One region of the Noviherbaspirillum sp. genome, then DNA from elsewhere that is predicted to be linked to it. Evidence: predicted binding sites of a transcription regulator. Region 1 holds the regulator's gene; the other holds the start of a gene.
What was found. Region 1 encodes sigma-54, which starts transcription at its own class of promoters, with help from an activator protein. Its sites were predicted from a motif close to TGGCANGNAANCTGCTTT; they were not measured.
Positions count from the first base shown of each region.

Region 2: a site for sigma-54 is predicted at 1,689-1,706, ahead of V7080_RS05550 (ammonium transporter). Genes of this name have one in related genera too.

Region 1 covers NZ_DAIUCO010000106.1:3,464-14,510, reverse strand. The annotation lists gene V7080_RS13565 (KdsC family phosphatase) at 1-490, shown strand, start outside; gene lptC (LPS export ABC transporter periplasmic protein LptC) at 487-1,083, shown strand; gene lptA (lipopolysaccharide transport periplasmic protein LptA) at 1,121-1,672, shown strand; gene lptB (LPS export ABC transporter ATP-binding protein) at 1,674-2,414, shown strand; gene V7080_RS13545 (RNA polymerase factor sigma-54) at 2,431-3,909, shown strand; gene hpf (ribosome hibernation-promoting factor, HPF/YfiA family) at 4,009-4,356, shown strand; gene V7080_RS13535 (enoyl-CoA hydratase/isomerase family protein) at 4,502-5,593, shown strand; gene V7080_RS13530 (deoxyguanosinetriphosphate triphosphohydrolase) at 5,602-6,750, opposite strand; partial or broken gene aroKB (bifunctional shikimate kinase/3-dehydroquinate synthase AroKB) at 6,781-8,410, opposite strand; gene V7080_RS13520 (Ig-like domain-containing protein) at 8,440-10,539, opposite strand; gene pilQ (type IV pilus secretin PilQ) at 10,565-11,047, opposite strand, start outside.
Region 2 covers NZ_DAIUCO010000029.1:9,217-13,385, reverse strand. The annotation lists gene V7080_RS05560 (arginyltransferase) at 44-769, opposite strand; gene aat (leucyl/phenylalanyl-tRNA--protein transferase) at 850-1,572, opposite strand; gene V7080_RS05550 (ammonium transporter) at 1,758-2,960, shown strand; gene V7080_RS05545 (NUDIX hydrolase) at 3,111-3,686, opposite strand; tRNA gene V7080_RS05540 (tRNA-Met) at 3,803-3,879, shown strand; gene scpB (SMC-Scp complex subunit ScpB) at 4,050-4,169, shown strand, end outside.

The DNA.
Region 1 (11,047 bases):
ACTGATGATCTTCGATGTTGACGGCATTCTGACCGACGGCAGCCTCCATTACGGACCGGATGGCGAGGCAATCAAAACCTTCAATGTGCTTGACGGGCATGGCATCAAGCTTCTCCAGCAATCCGGCGTGGCGACGGCAATCATCAGCGCCCGCAAGTCGGACATCGTTGCGCGCCGTGCGACCGATCTCGGGATCCATCATCTTTACCAGGGCGTGCATGACAAGTACGCGGCGTTCAAGCAACTGCTGGCGGATACCGGTTGCACGGAGGATGAAACCGGCTTCGTCGGCGACGATGTCATCGACCTGCCGATACTGACACGTGTCGGCTTCGCAGCCAGCGTTCCGAACGGGCATATCGAGGTGCGTTCACGCGTGCACTATGTGACCGAGGCTTTCGGCGGGCGCGGCGCGGCACGGGAATTGTGCGACCTGATCCTGAAGGCGCAGGGAAATTACGAGGCGGCGCTGGCGCCGTACCTGAAATGAACGAAGCGCGTTCGACAAGGCGGTTTCGCCTGTTCGTCATCATGGCGCCGATGATTGCATTGGCGCTCGGCAGTTTTTGGCTGCTTGAAGTCATGCGGCGCTCCGCCAGCGAAGATATACCCAATGTGACGCGCACCGAACCTGATTTTTACGTGGAAAAATTCAATTACGTAAAAATGTCCAAGGACGGCGGCGTGCAATATCACATGGCGGGCGAAAGGATGACGCATAACCCGGTGGACGATTCCTATGACATCGTCAAGCCGGTGGTCAATAATCTGCGGCAGGGCGAAGAGCCGCCGATCACGTTGCGGGCGGACCGCGCACGGGTCGTGAGTGACGTTAGCGAAGTGCATCTTTACGATAATGTCCGGATGGATCGGCCTGCGTCGCCGACGGGGGAACGGATGCATGCCGAGTCGGAATATCTGCTTGTATTGCCCGACGACGACGTGATCAAGACGCACAAACCGGTTGATATCACCGTGGGGCAATCAAGACTGACGGGCGTGGGCATGATTGCCAATAACGCGACACGCGAGTTTCAGCTTTCGAGCAATGTCCATGGCACGTATCAAGCCCCGGCACGATAGACCGGTATACATTGAGGCATTAAGAAAGACTCTTTTCATGAAACGTTTTTTGCTCCTGTCCGTCTGGATGCTTTGCGTGGGCGTAAATCCTCCTGCCCATGCCGAGAAAGCCGACTCGGAACAGCCGACCAAGGTTGAAGCGGATCGAATGGCGTATGACGACGTCAAGCAGATCAATACCTTCAGCGGCAACGTCGTCCTGACCAGGGGCACCATGATCATGAAGGCAGGCAAACTGGTCGTCACGCAAGACCCGGCAGGCTATCAATATGCAACATTGCTTGCGCCCGCCGGCGGCGTAGCGACGTTCCGCCAGAAACGTGACGGCGGCCCGAATCTGTGGGTTGAAGGTCAAGCCGAACGCATCGAATACGATGGCAAGGCAGAAGTGGTCAAGTTGTTTTCAAACGCAAAAATTCGCCGCCTGGAAGGCAACAAGCCGACGGATGAAGTCGAAGGTGAATTCATTTCCTACGATAGCCGGGCAGAGTTTTTTACCGTCAACAATGCACCGGCAGGCAACGCCAAGAACGGTAGCGGGCGTATCAGGGCGGTGATTCAGCCGCGCACCGAATCCAAGGGTCAGTGACATGGCAAGCACCCTGGTCGTTCGCGGATTGCAGAAAAGTTACGGAACCCGGCAAGTGGTGCGTGACGTATCACTGCAGGTGGAAAGCGGCGAAGTGGTCGGACTGCTCGGCCCCAACGGCGCAGGCAAGACGACGTCGTTCTACATGATCGTCGGCCTCGTTCCTTCCGATGCCGGTGAGATCGATCTGAATGGCGTCGCGATATCGCGCCTGCCGATTCATCGGCGCGCTGTGCTGGGCCTGTCCTACCTGCCGCAGGAGGCATCGGTCTTCCGCAAGCTGACGGTGGAAGACAATATTCGCGCCGTGCTGGAGCTGCAGCGGGACAATGGCAAGCCGTTGTCGCGGCAGGCGATCGAGAAGCGACTGAATACATTGCTGGCCGAGTTGCAGATCGAAAAGCTGCGGGAAAACCAGGCGCTGTCGCTGTCGGGCGGCGAGCGCCGCCGCGTCGAGATTGCGCGTGCGCTGGCGACGAACCCGCGATTCGTGCTGCTTGATGAGCCCTTCGCAGGCGTCGACCCGATCGCGGTCATCGAGATCCAGCGGATCGTGCGCTTCCTGAAGGAACGCGGAATCGGCGTGCTGATCACGGACCACAACGTCCGGGAGACACTGGGCATCTGTGATCGTGCCTACATCATCAACCAGGGCGCTGTGCTTGCCAGCGGCCGCCCGGACGACATCATCGCGGATGAATCGGTACGCCGCGTTTATTTGGGAGAACACTTCCGCATGTAATGGAAGCACGGCTGCTATGAAACAAACCCTTCAACTCCGTATTTCCCAACATCTGGCGCTGACGCCCCAGCTGCAGCAATCGATCCGGCTGCTGCAATTGTCGACGCTTGAACTGCATCAGGAGCTGGAGCAGATTTTGTCGGACAACCCGATGCTCGAGCGCGTCGATGATCCGCTGGATCATTCCATCCGCCTGCTGGCCGACGGTGCAATCAGCCCCCAGGGCACCCAACCGGATACACCCGTACCCAACGATGCCGGATCGGCTGCCGGTGAGGACACCGACCGGCCCTTCGAAGGCGGCGATGGAGCGGACACGCCTGCTGCAGGCGAAGCGGAATGGAGCTTCGACGATGTGGCGCGCACCTCGAAAGCGCCGGAGGACGATGATGCGCGGCCCCAGCTGGAAGCGCACGAAACCACCTTGCGCGAACATCTGCTCGAACAGATGCGGGTATCGGTAAGGGAAATGCGGGATCGCGCGCTGCTTGAGTTGATGATTGACGCGCTCAACGACAACGGCTACCTGGAAGAACCGCTGGAAGAAATTCATGCGCGACTGCCGGAAGAACTCGGGATCGAGATTGAAGAATTGTCGGTGGCGCTGAAGATGCTGCAAAGTTTCGATCCGGCGGGCGTCGGCGCACGCACGCCATCGGAATGCCTGGCAATCCAGATCCGGCGCTTTCCGAAGGTGCCGCTGGTGACGCGCCGCCGGGCTTTGACGATCGTCGAAGAACATCTGACGCTGTTCGCCCAGCGCGACTTCAACAAGCTCAAGAAAATCCTGGATTGCGACGACGAAGATCTGCGTGAGGCACAGACGATCATCAAGCAATGCAATCCGCACCCCGGTGCGGCGTTCGCCTCCGATACGTCGGACTTCGTGGTCCCGGATGTCATTGTCAAAAAGACCAAGAACGGCTGGCAGGTCATGTTGAATCATGATGTCATGCCGCGTCTTCGGGTCAATGCCCTGTATGCCAATATCCTGAAGCAAAGTAAAGGTGAGGGGTCACTTACTTCGCAGCTCCAGGAGGCCAAATGGCTGATCAAGAATATGCGTCAACGCTTCGACACGATCTTGCGCGTCGCACAAGCGATCGTGGACCGGCAGCGCAACTTCTTTTCGCACGGCGCGGTAGCGATGCGGCCCCTTGTCTTGCGTGAAATTGCTGATACACTGGGTTTACACGAGAGCACCATTTCTCGTGTGACAACACAGAAGTACATGTTGACCCCCCATGGCATGTTCGAGCTCAAATACTTTTTCGGCAGCCATGTCGCGACGGAAGCAGGGGGTGAAGCCTCGTCGACAGCGATACGAGCGCTCATCAAACAATTGATAGGAGCTGAAGACCCCAAGAATCCATTCTCAGATAGCAAGATCGCGGATATGTTAGGGGAACAAGGTATGGTCGTTGCGCGGAGAACCGTCGCCAAGTACCGTGAAGCGTTGAAAATCCCCCCTGTCAATCTGCGAAAATCTCTCTAGGTTGTTCCTTTGTAGTTGCCATCCGTTGCTGTGTTCCGGCGTAGTCCTCTACGCGGACACGTTGCGAACCGCCAGCGACACTATCCATAGGAGTGCTGTATGAATCTCATGATCAGTGGACAACATCTCGAATTGACTCCAGCCATTCGCCAGTACGTAACAAGCAAACTGGATCGGGTACTCCGCCATTTCGATCATGTCATCGATGTTGCGGTGATTCTGGGAGTCGAAAAACCCTCTGAAAAAGATAAAAGGCAAAGAGCTGAAGTCAATCTGCGCGTGAGAGGCAATGTAATCCATGTCGAAAGCTTTGCAGAAGATCTGTATGCAGCAATCGATTCGTTGATCGACAAGCTGGATAGGCAGGTATTGAAGTACAAGGGCAAGATGCAGGACCACCAGCATGAGGCGATCAAGCGCATGACGGAAGACTTGCCGGCGGCCTGATTCAGGCGGCAATCGGCAACAGGAAAAGGGCGCACGGGTTGCGCCCTTTTCCTGTTGCGGCCGCACTTTGCAAATGTCCGCAGGACGACTGCAGCATCGGGACGGTGCCGATAAAATAGCTGCAATTACATAAAACACCCTCATCATGACTGCTCACATTATTTCCGCTGTCCGGAACAACATCGGCTTTATCACGCTTGACCGGCCGAGGGCGCTCAATTCCCTGTCCCTTGATATGGTTCGCGCCTTCACGCAGGTATTGCTGTCGTGGCGCGACGACCCGGCCATCGCCGCGGTGGTCGTGCGCAGCACGAGTGAGAAGGCGTTCTGCGCAGGTGGGGACATCCGCTTTTTCTTTGATGCCGGCAAGGCGACGCCGCAATCCGGCAGCATGCTGATCGAGGATTTTTTTACCGAAGAATATGCATTGAATCATTTGACTCATCACTATCCCAAGCCGTATATAGCGCTGATGGACGGGATTGTCATGGGTGGCGGGATGGGGATCGCACAAGCCGGCCCTGCCAACCGGATGCGTATCGTCACCGAACGGACGAAGATGGCCATGCCGGAAGTGAACATTGGCCTGTTCCCGGACGTAGGCGGCAGCTTCTTCCTTTCGCGGACTCCCGGCAGGCTCGGTGTTTATCTCGGCATAACGGGAGAAACAATCGGCGCAGCCGACGCGATCCATGCAGATCTGGCCGATGTATTCATCCCTGCGGACCAGATTGGGGCGCTTTTGCAGTTGTTGGAGACATCCGCTGTGAGCGATGTCCGGGAGAGCGTCGCACGATTTGCCGAACCGTATGCATCGCATGCACTGCCTGACCAAAGCGTACTCGCCAGGAACCGTGCTGCGATCGACCGCCACTTTCAGCACGATGACGTGCGCGCCATCATGGCCTCGCTGGCAGCAGATGATGATGCATTTGCCCAGCGAACAGTGGCGACGATGCATAAACGGTCGCCGCTGATGATGTGCGTTACGCTCGAGCAGTTACGCCGCGGTGCCGGCATGAGCCTGGCGGATTGCCTGCGGATGGAAAGGACAATGGTGCGGCGAAGCTTTGAACAGGGAGAAGTGACGGAAGGAATTCGCGCACTGGTGATCGACAAGGACAATGCGCCGCAATGGCAGCCGCGGCATCTTCACGAGGTTACCCGCGAAAGCGTCGATCGCTATTTCCAATCAGCCTGGCCGGAGTGGGCGCATCCGCTGCGGGCGCTCGAATAAATCGGCGGTTAAATTTCATCCACCTGGAACAGGCGGCGATGTTCGCGCATGGCGTAGCGATCGGTCATGCCGGCGATGTAATCCGCGACCTTGCGCGCCTGCCACTGCAACCGTTCCTGCTCGTTGCCTTGCATGACCTGATAGTCCGGCGGCAGCAAACGCGGCTCCTGCATGAACGCTTCAAAAAGCTCCCGAACGATGCGGCGCGCCTTGCTGGTCATCCGGTTGACCTGGTAATGGAGATACAGATTGTCACGCAGGAACCGCTTCAGTAGCGCCGCTTCCGTGTTCATGTCATCGGAAAACGCAATCAGTGCAGTGCTGTTGCGGACGTCATCAACAGTTTTCACCTCGGCATCCTGAATCCGCGCGCGTGATGTATCGATAAGATCGATCACCAGAGCATTGATCATGCGGCGTATGGTTTCATGTATCGCGCGACGCCCGGAGATACCCGGAAACGATGCTTCCACTTCCTTGCGGTGCCGTGCATAAAAATCGATGTCGTCGAGCTGGGTCGTTGTCAGTAAGCCGGACCGCAAACCGTCGTCGATATCATGATTGTTGTAGGCAATTTCATCCGCCAGATTCGCCAGCTGCGCTTCCAGCGTCGGCTGCTTCTTGTCGATAAAGCGCCGACCGACATCGCCCAGCTTTTTTGCATTCTTCAGCGAGCAATGCTTCAGGATGCCTTCGCGCGTTTCGAACGTCAGGTTCAAACCGTCGAAGGCGCCGTACCGCTCTTCCAATTCATCGACCACGCGCAGACTTTGCAGATTGTGTTCAAAACCGCCGTAGTCCTTCATGCAGGCATTCAATGCATCCTGCCCGGCATGGCCGAAAGGCGTGTGCCCGAGATCGTGAGCCAGTGAGATCGCCTCGACGAGATCTTCATTCAACCGCAGATTCCTTGCGATCGACCGAGCGATCTGGGCAACCTCGATGCTATGCGTCAGGCGGGTACGGAACAAATCCCCTTCATGATTGACGAATACCTGGGTCTTGTATTCCAGGCGCCGAAAAGCCGTGGAATGAATGATGCGGTCCCGGTCCCGTTGGAACTCGGTGCGCGATGACGGCGTCGATTCGGGAAAGCGACGTCCGGGAGACGCCGAGGAGAAGGCAGCATACGGTGCGAGATGCGCCTCGAGATTCATTTTATGCGGCCATGCCGATTGAGGTTCTCATCACACGCATGCCTTGAGCGTTTCAAGCAACACGCTCTCGGGTACCGTCATGATCACCGGCGTTCCAAGCGGCTTGATCAAAATGAACTTCATCTTGCCGCCCTCATTCTTTTTGTCGACCTGCATCAACTCCAGCCACCGATCGGCGCCGAGATCAGGCGCGACGACTGGCAGATTGGCGGCCTTTACCAGAGATGTGACGCGTGCTTTTGCCGCAGCATCAATGAAGCCCATGCGATGGGACAAATCGGCTGCCATCACCATTCCGCACCCCACCGCTTCCCCGTGCAGCCACTCGCCATAACCAAGCCCGGACTCGATGGCATGACCGAAGGTATGGCCGAAATTCAGAATTGCGCGGAGACCGCCCTCGCGCTCATCCTGGCGTACGACATCGGCCTTGATCTCACAGGAGCGGCGTATTGCATGGGCCAGTGCGGCAGAATCTTTAGCCATCAGCTTGTCGATATTCGATTCGATCCAATCAAAGAATGGAGCATCAATGATGGCCCCGTGCTTGATCACTTCGGCCAGCCCGGCCGATAGCTCGCGTGCGGGCAAGGTTTTCAGTGTTCCGGTATCGGCGATCACGGCCTGCGGCTGGTAAAACGCACCGATCATGTTCTTGCCGAGCGGATGATTGATCCCTGTTTTGCCGCCGACGGAAGAGTCGACCTGCGCCAGCAGGGTCGTCGGTATCTGTATGAAAGGAACGCCGCGCATGTAGGTCGCCGCTGCGAAACCGGTCAGGTCGCCGATCACGCCGCCGCCCAACGCCACCAGCGTGGTTTTGCGGTCGCATTTCTCCGCCAGAAGTACGTCAAATACCTTCATCAGGCTGGACCAGTTTTTCTCTTCCTCGCCATCGGGCAGGACAATACTGGTGACCGATTTTCCAGCCGCGGAAAGTGTGGTGTGCAATTGGTCCAGGTAGAGGGGTGCAACGGTGGTGTTGGTCACGACGGCGACCCGCGCACCCGGCACGTGCTGCGCGATCAAATCCCCGCGCGATAGCAGTGATTGTCCTATGCTGATCGGATAGCTGCGATCCCCCAGGTCCACTTGCAGCGTTATCGGGTCGGTTTGTTGCATCGTCATGGGAATACTAGGAAATGGGGTCTGTCTTATCGTCCCGCCCATCGTTGCCCGAAGCGCTTTCGAGCTGGTCCAGGATGCCTTGAACCAGTAATTGTACGTTAGGGCGCCCGGTTTCCACGATTATGTGGGCAACTTCGCGATAGAACTCTTCCCGCTCGCGCGCCAACTGCTCGATCTTCTGACGTGGATCGGCGGTTTGCAGCAGCGGTCGGTTCTTGTCGTGCGCAGTGCGATGCAAGATGCTATTGACGCTGGCACGCAGGTAAATCACGGTGCCGCGGGTTTTGAGGAATTCTCGATTTTCCTGTTTGAGAATGGCACCGCCGCCTGTGGCAAGGACGATGTTCTCTTCTGCTGTTAGGTCGCGAATGACTTCCGCCTCGCGCTGACGAAAGCTGGCCTCGCCTTCAATTTCAAAGATCAAAGGAATCGAGGCGCCGGTACGCGCCTCGATTTCATGATCTGAGTCTACAAATCGCTTGTTGAGCTTTTTTGCGAGGGCGCGGCCGACGGTTGTCTTGCCGGCCCCCATGAGACCCACTAAAAATATATTGCTACGTGTCACTGCGATCGGAATGAAAAAGCACTGCCATTGCCTTTTGGTGTTGTCACCTTGATTAAGAAGTTGCCGTGTTCACACTGATCATTGGCTTTGATTACGACCGAATGGAAAGTACCTCCGACTGCATTTGTCGAGAGCACTTTATCGGGAAAGAACGTTTGAGGCGTAATCTTATTTGCATCGGCTGCTTCGACTTTTGTTTCGTTTGGCATTGGATTGTTGTTTACATCTATCAGACGGAACGTCAACTCTCTACTCGAACAACCTGGGCCGCCCACTCCTTGAATAATCGATGGATCGCCGTCCGCAGGGGCCCAGTCTCGGCAACCGCTGGCGCTGCAAACCTGCCGAATCAGTGTAGCGAACGATCCGCTGAACACGAACTCTGCAGTGCGGCTGATATAGTTAATTCCCCATTTGCCGTTCCCGCTCGCACTGTACGTACTGCTGTTGTATGGGAAAGGCAAATCACCATTCACTGCATCATATTTGCCGTCAAGCGTACCTGCGGATACGCCGGCAGTCTTAGCCAAGGAACCAGCATCCAGGAATGGATCGCCCATATCAGTGTGTGGCTCTCCGCCGCTTACGCATGTATCAACAAGAGGACGATAGGTGACAGGCACATTTCCGTCAGCATCACGGACAACGGCACAGGAATATTGACCATCGCCGTTAGAATCCACGAAGTCCTCAACTCCCTGAGCGTAGGCAAGCACAGTCACTCGTCCGTTGACAGGTTTGAATTGTTGACTCTGCAGCCTTACCGTACAGCCACCATCGACCGTGTTGCAGGCGCCTTGTGCAGATGTGCCAATCGCCCCACCTTCTGTTACAAAGTTAACCGTCGTGTTGTCAGCGATCTTGTTACCGTATTGGTCTGCCAAACGAATTGTAACGTTCGCTATTTCGCCATCATATTCCAACCCTTCGATGTTGTACTTGTCTGCACTAAATGACATGAATCGCTGAATTGGCAAACCTGTCGATACCGTAAGGGAATCGGACAAACCACTAATAATTCGTCCATTGCGTGTTGCTTCTGCAATTACACGAACCGGAGTCGGGATAGTGCCCGAGGATACAGTTGTCGTCACATTGCCACTTGCATCAGTTGTTCCTTTTGCAGGCAATACGGTAAGTCCGCCAGTTGTAGTAGTAGCCCTGAAATTGACATCTACGCCAGCCAACCCATTGTTGTTTTGATCTACAACCTTAAAGGTCAAAATTGCTGCTTCTTTACGCCCCAGTCCTCCGGAACCTTTTAGAACAATCGACGACCCGGCAAGATCCGATCCAATGAATTGAATTGTTCCAATGTTTGCCGGATCCACATTCAACGAAATGGTTTTCATGGAATTGCCGATGGAGGCTGTGACTGTATCGGTACCGCGATTACAACCATTATTTGTATATGTCGCCATCTGTACGCCATTTACAACCGCACCCGGGACAATTGTTGCGGCGCCATCACCTACACATAGCGAAGTCAGTGTCAGTCCTGACACTGTACTAACCGGCTGACCACCACTAGTTACAGGCACATTGAGCGTAATAGTGCTGAACGCGGGCAAAGACCCAACTGGAGCGGGATTCCATGATAGATTTCCAACCGTCAACGGCGCCGCACCCACAGCAATGTTGGCCGAGCTCGTTGCAGAAACTGTTCCTTTAATCGCACTGGCTTTAATCGTCAATGCGCCTGCTGATGTAAAGGTCTTCGGCTTGATGTTAATCACCGCTACTCCCGCATTGTCGGTCAATGCGGATTTCGAAACAGGTGTAAATTCCAGTAGCGCCTCGTCTGACGCTTCAAAAGTCACAATTGCGCCCGAAACCGGTGCACCGCTTCCATCAGAGAAAGTTGCACGTGCAGTCGCATTTTGTCCGCCTGACAGAGTACTAATTGTCGCTCCACTTCCATCAATAACGGCTAAAGCGAGCTTTGCTTCCCTTGTGGTGCCAGTACTGCCTCCTCCGCCAGCGACGCCCGGAGAGCCGCCTCCTCCACCGCAAGAAGCGAGCATCGCTATTGATAGGGCGCCCACCGCTATTCGCGCCACAGTAGCGAACGAGAATTTATTTCTAACAAGATTCATGATTTTCCCTAAGGTCTTTTTTTATTCAACGTACTGATAACCGCTCTGCAACAATTTTGGGAGTAATAAATATAAGTAATTCTGTTTTGTCATTCGTCCGTGAATTTGACTTGAACAGATTACCAACAACCGGAATATCTCCAAAGAGTGGCACTTTCGTCTCAGTTTCACGCTCGGTTTGCTGGAAAATACCTCCTAACACAACCGTTCCGCCGTTTTCTACCAACACTTGTGTTTTCACATGCTTGGTGTCGATTGCAAAACCAGCCCTGGTCTCTACGCCTACACTGTCTTTATTCACATCAACGTCGAGGATAATGTTTCCGTCCGGTGTTATTTGAGGCGTAACTTCAAGTTTTAAATTTGCTTTACGGAACGCAATCGAAGTGGCACCACTGCTGGTAGCAACTTGGTATGGCAATTCCGTGCCCTGTTCGATTAAAGCTTTTAACTGGTCCGCGGTTACGACGCGCGGACTAGAAATGATCTTGCCCTTCCCATCCGCTTC
Region 2 (4,169 bases), on a different contig from region 1:
GCCAAGGCGCGGATTTGCCGAGACGAAAACCGCTATTCTAACGTCAGAACCAGTCTTCCCATTTCCCGTTTCTCAGCGCTTCCAGTGGCTTGAAATTGACCTTGTACGCCATCTTGGGACTGTCCTGAATCCAATACCCCAAATAGACGAATGGAATATCGAGTCGCCGTGCCTGTTCTATCTGCCACAGAACGTTATACGTGCCATACGATGCGCCGCTTACATCCGGATCATAGAAGGTGTACACCGACGAGAGGCCGTCACTCAGGATGTCGATAATGCTCACCATGCGCAGCGTGCCGTCCGCTTCGCGGAATTCCACCAGGCGTGTGTTGACTTTGCTCTGGAGCAGGAACTGCGCATATTGATCACGACTGTCCTGATCCATGCCGCCGCCGGCGTGTCGCGCAGCCTGGTAGCGCAGATATAGATCGTAGTGTTCGGGAACGTAAGCGAGATTGGTCACCCAGGTTGTTAAATTCTGGTGTTTGGCCCAAGCCCGGCGCTGGCTGCGACTTGTCGCAAACGCACTGGTTTTCACCCTGACCGGCACACATGCCTGGCAACCATCGCAATAGGGCCGGTAGGTGAAAATGCCGCTACGCCTGAATCCGTTCTTGACCAGCTCGGAATAGACGTCGGCGTTGATGAGATGCGACGGTGTTGCGACCTGAGAACGTGCCTGACGCTCGTCAAGGTAGCTGCAAGGGTAAGGGGCAGTTGCATAGAACTGCAGAGTGGCGAACGGTAGGTCTTTTAAATGCGTCATTTACGTCTAACCTAGCTGCGATGCTGACAACGGTAATTTACACCGTTAGACCACACGACATAAGTGTTTTTCTCAACAAGTCAAAATAAATTTGGCACCTTCCATTGTTCAATGGGATGCTGGCTGATGGCCATCCTTAGATGAGCCAAGAATTCGGCCCGCGATACCGGAGAGGCGCCGAGTGATGCCAGATGAGAGGTCTCTTGTTGGCAGTCGATCATCTTCACCTCATGTTTTTTCAGAAATGAAACCAAATACGTCAACGCCACTTTTGACGCATCGCTAACACGCGCGAACATCGACTCGCCGTAGAACATTTTCCCGATTGCTATTCCATACGCTCCACCGACCAATACGCCGTCCAGCCATATCTCCGAAGAGTGTGCATAACCCAAACGATGCAGGGCCGTGTAGCTCTGGACGATCTCTTCGGAAATCCAGGTGCCGCCGCTTTCTCCGCGTGGTGCCGCACAGGCCCGCATTACTTCCTCGAACGCACTATCGAAGCGGACCTGCCATCGGCCATCGGTGTGCATGCTGTTGTGAACCTTTTTCAAGGTTTTTTTAAGGCTATGCGAAACCACAAAGTGATCTGTCATCAAGACCATGCGCGGATCCGTACTCCACCAAAGGATGGGCTGCCCTGCGGAATACCAGGGAAATACTCCATGGCAATAGGCGTCCAATAGCCGTTGCGGTGAGAGATCTCCACCCGCGGCGAGCAAGCCAGGCGCCCCGTCTTTTTCAGTCAACGCCTTCGACACATCAGGGAATGGCGTATCGCTACCCAGCCACGGAATCACGTCGCCTCCCCAAAGTAGAACAACATTTCGCACCTACTTGGTACGCACGAGGAGTGTTGAAGTTTCATGAAATTAATACTGTTTATAAATCAATGACTTGCAAATTTGCACTAAAATGGAACAACTTTTGCTTCCATGGTGCAATCAATTTCAAGCATGCACATTTATTGGGAGGTTTTAGGAAAATGGATTCGCTAAAAAGTGGCGCCGACGCCCTGTTCATTCTACTCGGGGCGATTATGATTTTAGCAATGCATGCAGGATTTGCATTTCTCGAACTCGGTACGGTGAGAAAGAAAAACCAGGTTAACGCATTGGTAAAAATTCTTGTCGATTTTGCCGTGTCTACAATTGCGTATTTCTTCGTTGGCTATAGCATTGCCTATGGCGTCGGTTTTTTCTCCGATGCAGAAACGCTTGCGGCAAAAAACGGTTTTGAACTTGTAAAGTTCTTCTTTTTGCTCACGTTTGCGGCAGCCATACCCGCCATTATTTCAGGCGGCATCGCAGAGCGTGCCAAATTCTATCCCCAGATAGTTGCAACCGCCTTGCTGGTCGGCCTTGCATACCCGTTTTTCGAGGGCATTGTATGGAATCAGCGTTTTGGAATCCAAGCCTGGCTGAAAGAAGCATTTTCCGCCGAGTTCCATGACTTTGCCGGTTCCGTGGTTGTGCATGCAGTAGGCGGGTGGGCGGCATTGCCTGCCATCCTCTTGCTTGGCGCCCGGCGAGGGCGGTATTCAAAAGATGGCGCGATTTCCGCACATCCGCCGTCGAACATACCTTTTCTCGCCCTCGGCGCATGGATTCTTGCGGTTGGCTGGTTCGGCTTCAATGTGATGAGCGCACAAACCCTGGACAAGATGAATGGCCTCGTCGCACTAAACTCCCTCATGGCCATGGTTGGCGGCACGCTGGTGGCTCTGATCGCGGGGAGGAATGATCCCGGCTTCGTTTATAACGGTCCCTTGGCTGGGTTGGTTGCCGTATGCGCAGGCTCGGATCTGATGCATCCGCTCGGAGCGCTGGTGACTGGTGGCGTAGCGGGCGGGGTGTTCGTGTGGATGTTCACTTTGACGCAGAACAAGTGGAAGATCGACGACGTGTTGGGAGTCTGGCCTCTGCACGGGCTGTGTGGTGCGTGGGGTGGTATCGCCGCCGGCATATTCGGTCAGAAGGCGTTAGGTGGAATCGGTGGCGTGGCGTTTATGTCGCAACTCGTCGGTACGGCGATGGGAGTCGTTATCGCCGTCATTGCGGGCGCAGTGATCTATGGGGCGTTGAAGATCCTGGTCGGCATTCGTCTGAATCCCGAGGAGGAATTCGATGGCGCGGACCTGTCAATTCACAGGATCAGCGCAACGGCAGAACGGGAAACCAACTGGTAAATGCTGTTCTTCCCGGTGCCGATAAGCTCGCAAGATATCGAGACGCTGCTGCACCTGCTGCTGTTCACGGGAGGCGCTCGGCGAGCGCCTCCCGCGTGCAGGCTCTATGATGAATGACCATGACCTGCTCGCGATATTTCCAATAGCCTGCTAGCCGGGTTGCCGCAGCTTTTTGGTAATGTCGTGCGTGTGCAGTTCATAGGCGCCCTCGCCACTTTTTACCTTCTTCAGATCAGAGAAATATGACTGGAGTGTGTAGGCAACTGTGGGGAACGCAATGTCTTCCCAGGGAATTTCTTCTTCCGAGAAAAGCTTTACCTCGAGGCTTTCGATTCCCGCTTCATAGTTCAAGTCAAGTAGCGTTGCCCGATAAAACATGTGCACCTGATGTACATGAGGCACGTTCAACAGCGAAAAGAGGCCGTGTAACTCAATACGCGCCCCGGCTTCTTCCAGCGTTTCGCGTCGCGCCGCTTCGGAGGTGGTTTCGTCATTCTCCATAAAACCGGCCGGTAACGTCCAGTAACCCAGTCGTGGTTCGATCGCACGCTTGCACAGGAGGACGCGGGATTCGCCATCGTGTTCCCACGCCGGGATTGATCCAATGACCATTTTTGGGTTCTGATAATGAATGACGCCGCACTGTTCGCATACATAGCGAAGTCGGTTGTCATCGGTCGGTACGATCAACGAAACGGGATGGGCGCATTCTGAGCAAAATTTCATGGACTTGAGCTTTATATGAGCTGATCAAATCAGGATGCTGAAGTTTAGCATTCGTCCGAGACCCACGATTAAATTTGCTTTAGAAGCTGACACCAGATATACTTCATTTCTTCAGACGCGGGGTGGAGCAGTCTGGCAGCTCGTCGGGCTCATAACCCGAAGGTCGCAGGTTCAAATCCTGCCCCCGCAACCAAGTCTAAGCGTCGTAAGTCTTTATATTCCCGCCCAGCATTACACCTCCTCTAAATCGGGCGCCGGAAAGCAGCATCAACAGGTTCTCCCCTAACCGGACAAGCATCGGTGCCGCTTGTCGTTGAGTACAGCATCTGCAATTGTTAATAAACAAAACAAACAAACGTGCACATGAATACCGTTGAGGCAAAGAAAGTCCTCGAAACCGCATTGCTTTGCGCGCATGAGCCGCTGTCCATCAGCGACATGAAAAAGCTGTATCTCGAAGCGGGCGAGGGCGGCGACGGTATT